DNA from 3 places in the Erwinia magellanica genome. Region 3 is predicted to be linked to each of the others. Evidence: predicted binding sites of a transcription regulator. Region 3 holds the regulator's gene; each other region holds the start of a gene.
What was found. The regulator PurR, encoded in region 3, represses purine synthesis genes. The targets are predictions, from matches to a motif close to CANGCAAACGTTTGCNTG.
Positions count from the first base shown of each region.

Region 1 (3,278 bases), 770 kb from region 3:
AGTTTGGCGAGACGGACGAACTCTTTACTACGCCGCGCCAGCGCCGTACCGAAGATTATATTACCGGGCGCTACGGCTGACAAAACGCCAGCCGCATAAAAAAACACCCGATGAAGTTCACCGGGTGTTTTGTTTTGATCATAGTCGGCGCACCAGTATCAGCGGTCAGTCGAAGGCGTGCCCCTCTTCAGGCAGCTTTTCGCCATCCAGCCAGGCGGCGTTGTCCCGCATCTCCACTCTGCCATCCACAAACCAGCTGACTACCAGCGGGTAGATAGCGTGCTCCTGATGCTGCACACGCGCGGTCACATCCTCTTCGCTGTCTTCCGCAAAGACCGGCACTTTTGCCTGTAGGATCACCGGGCCGCCATCCAGCTGCTCGGTCACAAAATGCACCGAGGTGCCGTGCTCTTCATCACCATTTTCCATAGCCTGGCGATGGGTGTGCAGGCCGGGGTATTTCGGCAGCAGGGAAGGGTGGATGTTAAGCATGCGTCCGGCATAGTGCTGCACAAAAGCCGGGCTGAGAATACGCATATAGCCAGCCAGCACCACCAGATCGGGCGCATAAGCATCGATTTCCAGCATCAGCTGGTTGTCGAACGCCTCGCGGTCTGCAAACTGGGAAGCGGCCAGCGCATGGGCAGGCACGCCCGCTTCACGCGCTCGCGTCAGGCCAAACGCCTCTGATTTATTGCTGAACACGGCAGCAACGCTGGCGTTGATCTGGCCCTGCTCACACGCATTCAGGATTGCCTGAAGGTTGCTTCCCTGTCCCGAAATCAACACCACCACTCTTTTCATGCGTTAATGACCACACGCTCATCAGAATCAGACGCTTTGATCACGCCAATTTTCCAGGCTTTTTCGCCCGCGTCGGTCATCAGCTGAACCGCTTTATCCGCTTCTTCTGCACTGAGGGCGATCAGCATGCCCACGCCACAGTTAAAGGTGCGATACATCTCGTGACGGCTGACGTTGCCCGCTTCCTGCATCCAGCCAAATACCGCAGGCCACTGCCAGCTTGACTCTTCAATCACCGCCTGGGTGTTCTCTGGCAGGACGCGAGGAATATTTTCCCAGAAGCCGCCGCCGGTCAGGTGGCAGATGGCGTGCACCTCTACCTGTTCAATCAGGCTCAGCAGGTTTTTAACATAAATACGGGTAGGCTCCAGCAGGTGGTCAGCCAGCGTTTTGCCTTCCAGCTGAGTCGCTTCCGGGTCGGTTTTGCTGACTTCCAGGATTTTACGCACCAGCGAATAACCGTTAGAGTGCGGGCCGCTGGAACCCAGCGCAATCAGCACGTCGCCATCCTGCACCTTGCTGCCGTCGATGATCTCTGACTTTTCTACTACGCCAACGCAGAAGCCTGCGACGTCATAATCTTCGCCATGATACATGCCCGGCATTTCAGCCGTTTCGCCACCTACCAGCGCACAGCCAGACTGTGAACAGCCTTCAGCGATGCCGGTGATCACGCTGGCCGCGGTCTCCACATCCAGTTTGCCGGTGGCATAATAATCCAGGAAGAACAGCGGCTCGGCGCCCTGTACCACCAAATCGTTCACGCACATCGCGACCAGGTCGATACCGATGGTATCGTGGCGTTTAAGGTCCATCGCCAGACGCAGCTTGGTGCCAACGCCGTCAGTGCCGGAAACCAGAACCGGCTCGCGGTATTTTTGCGGCAGGGCACAAAGGGCACCGAAACCGCCCAGTCCACCCATCACTTCCGGGCGACGAGTCTTTTTCACTACGCCTTTAATACGATCGACTAAAGCATTACCCGCGTCGATGTCTACGCCGGCGTCTTTATAGCTGAGAGAGGTTTTGTCGGTCACTGCGGATCCCCACGCGGTTTGCGGTTGGTGGTATGGAAAATAAAGCGCGGCAATTCTAACAGCGCAGGCAAACGTTTGCGAGTGCCATCTTATGACGCGTTGCGGATAACTGAATTTTAGCCAATTCTTTAAGGGGGAGAGGAGGAATTAACAGAAGTTGTACTAAGTCATATGGCGTCTGGCGTAAATGGCGCTATAATCTCGCGATTTTTTTTTGCAGCTTAACACTCCGGGAGTACAACAATGAAGATCGTGGAAGTCAAACACCCTCTGGTCAAACATAAACTGGGCCTGATGCGTGAACATGACGTAAGCACCAAGCGTTTTCGTGAACTCGCCTCAGAAGTGGGAAGTCTGCTGACTTATGAAGCCACCTCCGACCTGGAAACCGAAACGGTGACCATTGAAGGCTGGAACGGCCCGGTCGAGATTGAGCAGATCAAAGGCAAGAAAATTACCGTGGTGCCGATCCTGCGTGCCGGTCTTGGCATGATGGAAGGCGTGCTGGAGCACGTTCCCAGCGCCCGTATCAGCGTAGTGGGCGTTTACCGTGATGAAGAGACGCTGGAGCCGGTGCCCTACTTCCAGAAGCTGGTGTCAAACATTGAAGAGCGTATGGCGCTGGTGGTTGATCCGATGCTGGCTACCGGCGGCTCAATGATCGCCACTATCGACCTGCTGAAGAAGGCGGGCTGCACCAGCATCAAAGTGCTGGTACTGGTCGCCGCACCGGAAGGAATTGCCGCGCTGGAAAAAGCGCACCCGGACGTTGAGCTTTACACCGCGTCAGTTGACCAGGGGCTGAATGAGAAGGGGTATATCATCCCCGGCCTGGGCGACGCGGGCGATAAGATCTTCGGAACCAAATGAGAATGATCCAGCCTGGCTTATTTGCCAATTTGAACCTCTGCAAGCGGGGCCACAGGGCGAGCAACGCGAATAATCTTCACGTACTTTTTGTACGCTGCGGTTCTCGTGCGCGGGCAGGGGCCAAACTCACTGCGGCGATAACAGCTGGGCTGAAACATCTGATCTGCCTTAACGGGTTATACAGATGAATGATTAAGTATCAAGCCGACCGCAGAGTCGGCTTTTTATTGGGGTAAACTAAGGGTAATACTATGACTCGTCGTGCAATTGGCGTCAGCGAGCGTCCGCCGCTGCTGCAAACTATTCCGCTAAGCTTCCAGCATCTGTTCGCCATGTTTGGCGCCACGGTACTGGTGCCGATTCTGTTTCACATCAACCCGGCCACGGTGTTGCTGTTTAACGGGCTGGGTACGCTGCTCTATCTCTTTATCTGTAAGGGAAAAATCCCTGCCTACCTCGGCTCCAGTTTTGCCTTTATTTCGCCAGTATTACTCCTGCTGCCGCTGGGCTATGAAGTGGCGCTGGGCGGGTTTATTCTTTGTGGCGTGTTGTTCTGCCTGGTGGCGC
Region 1 is NZ_JBCHVC010000001.1:138,113-141,390, forward strand. Features, by position in the region: gene pstB (phosphate ABC transporter ATP-binding protein PstB) at 1-80, shown strand, start outside; gene purN (phosphoribosylglycinamide formyltransferase) at 166-804, opposite strand; gene purM (phosphoribosylformylglycinamidine cyclo-ligase) at 801-1,841, opposite strand; gene upp (uracil phosphoribosyltransferase) at 2,085-2,711, shown strand; gene uraA (uracil permease) at 2,963-3,278, shown strand, end outside.
Region 1: purM (phosphoribosylformylglycinamidine cyclo-ligase) is a predicted target of PurR. The motif match lies at 1,906-1,923, and genes of this name have one in related genera.

Region 2 (3,278 bases), 510 kb from region 3:
GATTATCAGGTGCTGCTGGATTTTACGGGCGCGCCAGATAACCGGCGTGATGCCAGGCGCAAGGAAGCGCTGCAAATGCTGGATACGGCGGTACTTTTAGGGGCCAGCACGTTACTGGCGCCAGCATCGACCGATCCGGACTCTGTTGCCGGACGGGAAGAGGAGGATTTACGCTGGCTGAGCAGGGAGGCAGGAAAAAGGGGTGTGAGAATCGCGTTTGAGGCGATGGCCTGGAGTACGCACATCAATACTCTACCAGCCGCCTGGCAGCTGGTGCAGAAGATAGATGAACCCAATCTTGGTCTGGTGGTGGATGCTTTCCATATATTTGTGCGCAACCGCACTGTAGCTGATCTTGCCGGGATCCCAGTGGAGAAAATCTTTCTGGTACAGCTTTCCGATCTCGCCACGCTTCCTTCTCAGGATCAGCTTGTGGATATTGCCCGTCATCAGCGCTTATTACCCGGACAGGGTAACTTTCCCCTCTATACGCTGTTAAACGCGTTACACACGCAGGGCTATCAGGGGCCTTTAGGACTGGAAGTATTTAACGATCTCTACCATCAGCAGCCGCCTGTGGACGTGGCAGGAGAAGCGCTCCACGCGCTGAAAAGAGTGTGCGCCGCAACGAGTTGAGCAGTTGAAGTGGCGAAGTAGTGACGTGGTAAAGTTGTGACGTGGTGAAGTTTTGAAGTGGTGAAGTGGTGAAGGCTTACAGCGGGAAGTATTACACAGAAAGACGCGCAGGCTTTCAGGCCCGCGCGCAAGAAACAGTAACCGACCCGCTGGGAACTCAGGCCGCTTTGACGCCGCGTACCGCTGCGCGGTTTTTAGCAGGCTTAGCGGAAGCGGTTTCAGCATCCTCTTCGCCGTGCTCTTCATCTTCCGCTGCTTGCTGTGCATCCGACACTGTTTTCGCTTTAGCTGCGCCTTCAACACTTGCAGAATCATCCGCTTCCGGCATTTTGCTGGTACGAAGAATATGCTGAACGGCCTCTTTATTTTCTGCCAGGAACATTCCCAGCGCTTCACGCTGATCTTCTTCCATGGTCAGCGGTGATGCACTCAGCCAGTCTGAAAATGCTTCAGCCATATCGAGCATTTTATCGTACGCGTCGGCTTCTTTTTTACTGGCGAATGTCATCTTTTCCTCACCTTTTCTGACGACAACATATTTGATTTCAACAGCCATAGTGCACACCTCGTTTAACTGTATTTTTATACAGTATAACAGCCTGGTAAATTTTGCTCAAGCCTGGAAAGCAGATGTGTACGCAATCGTTTTCGTTTATACTGCGCGCGTTTTTTCCATCCAATCAGGTAAGAAGATTATGACCACTCTTGGTACTGCGCTGCGCCCCGCCGCAACGCGTGTAATGCTGTTAGGGTCTGGGGAACTGGGCAAAGAAGTGGCGCTGGAATGTCAGCGTCTGGGCGTTGAAGTGATTGCGGTTGACCGCTACGCCGATGCCCCCGCCATGCACGTTGCTCACCGTAGCCATGTCATCAATATGCTTGACGGTGAAGCGCTGAAAGCCCTGGTGGCGCTGGAACGCCCGGATTATATCGTGCCGGAGATAGAGGCCATCGCCACCGATATGCTGATTGAGCTGGAAAAAGCGGGCCAGAATGTCGTACCGACAGCACGTGCGGCGCGTCTGACCATGAACCGTGAAGGTATCCGACGTCTGGCAGCGGAAGAGCTGGCGCTACCAACTTCCAGCTACCGTTTTGCCGACAGCCATGAAGCCTTTACTCAGGCTGCGGAGGAGATTGGTTTCCCCTGTATCGTTAAGCCAGTAATGAGTTCTTCCGGCAAAGGGCAAAGCTTTATCCGTGAAGCCTCCCAGCTTGATGCCGCCTGGGAATATGCGCAGCAAGGGGGTCGTGCCGGAGCTGGCCGGGTCATTGTTGAGGGCGTGGTGAAGTTTGATTTTGAAATCACCCTGCTGACTATCAGCGCCACAGACGGCATACATTTTTGCGCGCCTGTGGGACATCGTCAGGAAGATGGCGATTATCGTGAATCCTGGCAGCCGCAGCAGATGAGCGAACTTGCCCGGCAACGCGCAGAGCAGATCGCAGAGCAGGTAGTCAAAGCGCTGGGAGGTTATGGCCTGTTTGGCGTTGAGCTGTTTGTCTGTGGTGATGAGGTGGTATTTAGCGAAGTCTCCCCCCGCCCGCACGATACCGGTATGGTCACGCTGATTTCCCAGGATCTCTCCGAGTTCGCCCTGCACGTTCGCGCTTTCCTGGGCTTGCCGATTGGCGGTATCCGCCAGTACGGCCCTGCCGCTTCTGCCGTTATTTTGCCGGAGCTGGAAAGCGACAACGTGCAATTCAGCAATGTAGGCAGCGTGCTGGGTGCCGGTTTGCAGGTTCGCCTGTTTGGCAAACCAGAGATCCGCGGCAAACGCCGTTTGGGCGTGGCGCTGGCAACAGGTGAAAACATTGAGGATGCCGTTCAGCGCGCTATTGCCTGTGCCGCCGGGGTGAAAGTCAGCGGCTGACGCTGGCGCGCCAGCTGCATTCAGCCAGTTATGCAAAAGAGAGCGTACCGGAGAGGCCCGGAACGGGCTTCACCCGTCACGCTCTCTTTTCTTTCGGTCTCTGCCGAGCCTGTTCGGGACGCCAGCCAGTAACGGGACGCCTGATCTCTTCTTAGCGTTCGCGCCTGCTTTAAACCGTTTTATCCGCCCCAGTTCTTCGCAGGTTTATTTCCCGGGGCCTGGCTCAGCGCCCCTTCACCGGCAACATCAACCGGATTTAACGTGCGCCCGCCAAGGCTTCTTTCGCCAGCTGGGTGATACGATCGTAGTCCCCTGCTTCCAACGCATCCGCCGGTACCAGCCACGAGCCGCCGATACACAACACGCTTTTCAGGGCGAGATAGTCGCGGTAATTGGCCGGAGAGATACCACCGGTCGGGCAAAAACGTACCTGAGGGAATGGACCGCCAATCGCCTGTAGCGCTTTTACTCCACCGTTGGCTTCAGCCGGGAAGAATTTGAACTCTCGCAGCCCGTAATCCAGACCCGTCATCAGTTCCGAAACGGTGCTGATACCGGGGATCAGCGGCACCGATCCTTTCACGGCGGCCTCAAGCAGCGACTCCGTAACACCGGGGCTTATGACAAACTGCGCGCCTGCATCGGTTACTTCTTTCAGCTGCTGAACATTAAGAACCGTACCGGCACCGACAATGGCTTCCGGTACCTCTTTAATCATCGCTTTAAGCGCATCCATTGCGCAGGCAGTGCGAAGCGTCACTTCCAGCA
Region 2 is NZ_JBCHVC010000001.1:1,413,411-1,416,688, forward strand. Features, by position in the region: gene AAH450_RS06460 (sugar phosphate isomerase/epimerase family protein) at 1-636, shown strand, start outside; gene AAH450_RS06465 (YebG family protein) at 794-1,192, opposite strand; gene purT (formate-dependent phosphoribosylglycinamide formyltransferase) at 1,332-2,510, shown strand; gene AAH450_RS06475 (bifunctional 4-hydroxy-2-oxoglutarate aldolase/2-dehydro-3-deoxy-phosphogluconate aldolase) at 2,767-3,278, opposite strand, start outside.
Region 2: purT (formate-dependent phosphoribosylglycinamide formyltransferase) is a predicted target of PurR. The motif match lies at 1,272-1,289, and genes of this name have one in related genera.

Region 3 (3,278 bases):
CACACGCCCCTGTTAATGCCAGCCATCATAAGAAGGATGCTGGTACGCCAGCCCGTGAAGATGAGCGACGTAAACGCAGGCCGGTTAAAGCAAGCTCCACAAAAAAAGTTAAAGAGACCACCAGCAAGAAATCCCGCTTAACCTCCGTGTCAAAGCTCAAGCTTAAAAAGAAAGCCTCTCCGGCAACGGCCGCCGTTACTCCCGGCAGATATAAAAAGAAAAGCGTTAATGGCAGTAAAAAGCGTTACGGACGGCATCGCGGTAAAGCAGCACAAATGGAAGCGCTGACAGCCGATCTCGACCCGGCACCGCTGAAGTTGAGCAAGGCGCATCGTGCCCGCTATCAGAAAGCTCGTGAAACTGCGATGAACAAACTGATGGGCCAGCTGGGTAAACCCTATCAATGGGGCGGAACCTCACCAAAAACCGGCTTCGACTGTAGCGGGCTGGTCTGGTATGCCTATAAGGATTTGGTGAAGTTTAAAATCCCGCGCACCGCTAACGAAATGTATCATCTGCGCGATGCCGCCTCGATCAAACGTGATGAGCTGGAAAAAGGGGATTTGGTCTTCTTCCGCATTAATGGACGCGGGGTTGCTGACCATGTTGGCGTCTATCTGGGTGACGGTAAGTTCATTCAGTCCCCCCGTACCGGCAAGGATATTCAGGTAAGCGCGCTGGGCGAGGATTACTGGCAGCGTCACTATATTGGCGCCCGTCGGATGATGACGCCGAAAACCATCCGCTAAGCGTTATAAAGGGCCTGCGATCAGGCCCCTTTTATAGTTAGTGCATGATGGCGGTAAAGCTGAACGCCATAATCATCACCAAAGCGCAAACCGTGGTCAGTAATGAGAACTTTAAATCGGTATCCATATATCCTCTGAATAGCCCTACAGTTAATAGTGTTATCAATTTTCCCATACTTATCGGTAAAAATCTCGTTTTCTCTGCTCAGCCTTGTTAGAATTCTTTTTGTTGCGCAACGTCCGCTCAGTCACAATTCTGCGGACGACCACTCTTTTCCTTCCTGACGAATCCGACAGCAACTTAAACCGATTTAAGACGTCAGGTTTTACTCTTTTCAGGCAAACGATTAACAACAGGCTTATCAACACGTTGAGATAAGCGCAGGAGTAGCTAGTTCATGGCAACAATTAAAGATGTGGCAAAGCAGGCCGGGGTGTCGACCACCACCGTCTCCCACGTCATCAATAAAACCCGCTTTGTCGCCGAAGAGACGCGGGAGGCCGTCTGGGCTGCAATTAAATCGCTGCACTATTCCCCCAGTGCAGTGGCCCGCAGCCTTAAGGTTAATCACACCAGAACTATTGGTCTGTTAGCCACCTCCAGCGAAGCGCCCTACTTTGCCGAGATTATTGAAGCGGTGGAAAACCGCTGTTTCGCAAAAGGCTATACCCTGATCCTGGGCAATGCCCATAACGATCTGCAAAAGCAGCAGGCCTATCTGTCGATGATGGCGCAAAAGCGCGTGGACGGTCTGCTGGTGATGTGCTCTGAGTATCCCGATCCGCTGATCAAAATGCTGGAAGAGAACCGCAATATCCCGATGGTCGTTATGGACTGGGGCGAGTCTCGCGGAGACTTCACCGATACCGTGCTGGATAACGCTTTTGAGGGCGGCTATCTGGCCGGGCGCTACCTGATCGATCGGGGTCACCGCGATATCGGCGTGATCCCCGGACAAATGGAGCGCAATACCGGTGGCGGCCGCCATGCCGGCTTCCTGAAGGCGCTGGCTGAAGCCAATATTACGCTCCGTAAAGAGTGGCTGGTGCAGGGAGATTTCGAACCGGAGTCTGGCTATCAGGCGATGCAGCAGATTTTATCGCAGAAACAGCGACCAACGGCGGTCTTTTGTGGCGGTGACGTCATGGCCATGGGCGCCATTTGCGCTGCGGACGAGATGGGGTTACGGGTTCCGCAGGATATATCGGTGATCGGTTATGATAACGTGCGCAACGCCCGTTACTTTACACCAGCACTGACTACCGTTCATCAGCCTAAAGAGCGCTTAGGCGAGACCGCTTTCGATATGCTGCTGGACCGTATCACCAGCAAACGGGAAGATCCGCAGACCATTGAGGTACATCCTTCCCTGATCGAACGTCGCTCGGTCGCTGACGGTCCTTTCCTGGATTACCGCCGCTAAGCCTTCTGCCTGCCTCTTTCCTGCTGCAAGCCAGGGGCATATTTTACCCCCGGCTTGCGCTGTTCAGGCTTTTTACTCCTCTTCGCGCAGCCATTCGCTGTTCAGCGTATCGCTCTCACCCAGATAATCGAGTAGCCAGCTCAGCGCCGGTGACGCCTGTTGTTCAGACCAGCTGACGCAGCAGGGGCTGTCGGGGAAACTGGCTGCCAGCTTTAGCTCGTGCAGTGTGCCCTGTTTCAACAGAGGCCGGGCAAAATGTCCCGGTACCATGCCCACGCACAGCCCGGCTGACAGACAGTCGAAAGCACTTTCCCAATCTGGCACCACCAGCCGCCGCTGATTATCCAGGGTCCAGGTTGTTCGTTTGGGGAGCGCTCGCGAGGTGTCCTCCAGCACCAGCGAGGGCCATTCCCGGATCGCCTCTTCGCTGATAACCTGCTCCCGGTGCTGCGCCAGAGGATGATCTGCTCCCACCACGCAGCGCCAGTTCAGTGCTCCCATATCGCGAAAGGCAAAACGGCCGCCCACAGGTATAGCCTGAGTAGCCCCAATGGCCACATCAACCCTGCCATCGGCCAGCGCATCCCAGACGCCGTTGAACACCTCTGGCGACAGATGCAGCTCCATGTCGGGGAAATGGCGGTAAAAGTCCACCACCAGCTGGCGCGTGCGCTGAGGTTTGACTATCCGATCGACGGCAATATTGATCTGTCCACGCCAGCCGTTGGCCACCTGCTGACACTGCCGCCGGGTGGCGAGCATTTTTTTGATAACACTTCGCCCTTCCTGCACAAATACCCGTCCCGCTTCGGTCAGCACCACATCCCGGTGCCGCCGTTCAAACAGGGGTACTGCCAGCCACTCCTCCAGCTGCCGCACGGTATAGCTGATAGCGGAGGGAACGCGGTGCAGCTCAGCCGCGGCTGCGGTGAAACTGCCCGAACGGGCAACGGCATCAACAACTTCCAAAGCGTGTTCTGACCACATAAGCTGCCTGCAATTTTTTTGAAGGGAAGAGGCAAATATTACCGTTTCACAAGCTGATTGACACGCGTTTACACTCTGCGGCGTTCGATTCATTACCTGTAAGAGAGAAAAAATGCCT
Region 3 is NZ_JBCHVC010000001.1:905,554-908,831, reverse strand. Features, by position in the region: gene AAH450_RS04185 (C40 family peptidase) at 1-749, shown strand, start outside; gene cydH (cytochrome bd-I oxidase subunit CydH) at 787-876, opposite strand; gene purR (HTH-type transcriptional repressor PurR) at 1,148-2,173, shown strand; gene punR (DNA-binding transcriptional activator PunR) at 2,246-3,160, opposite strand; gene punC (purine nucleoside transporter PunC) at 3,273-3,278, shown strand, end outside.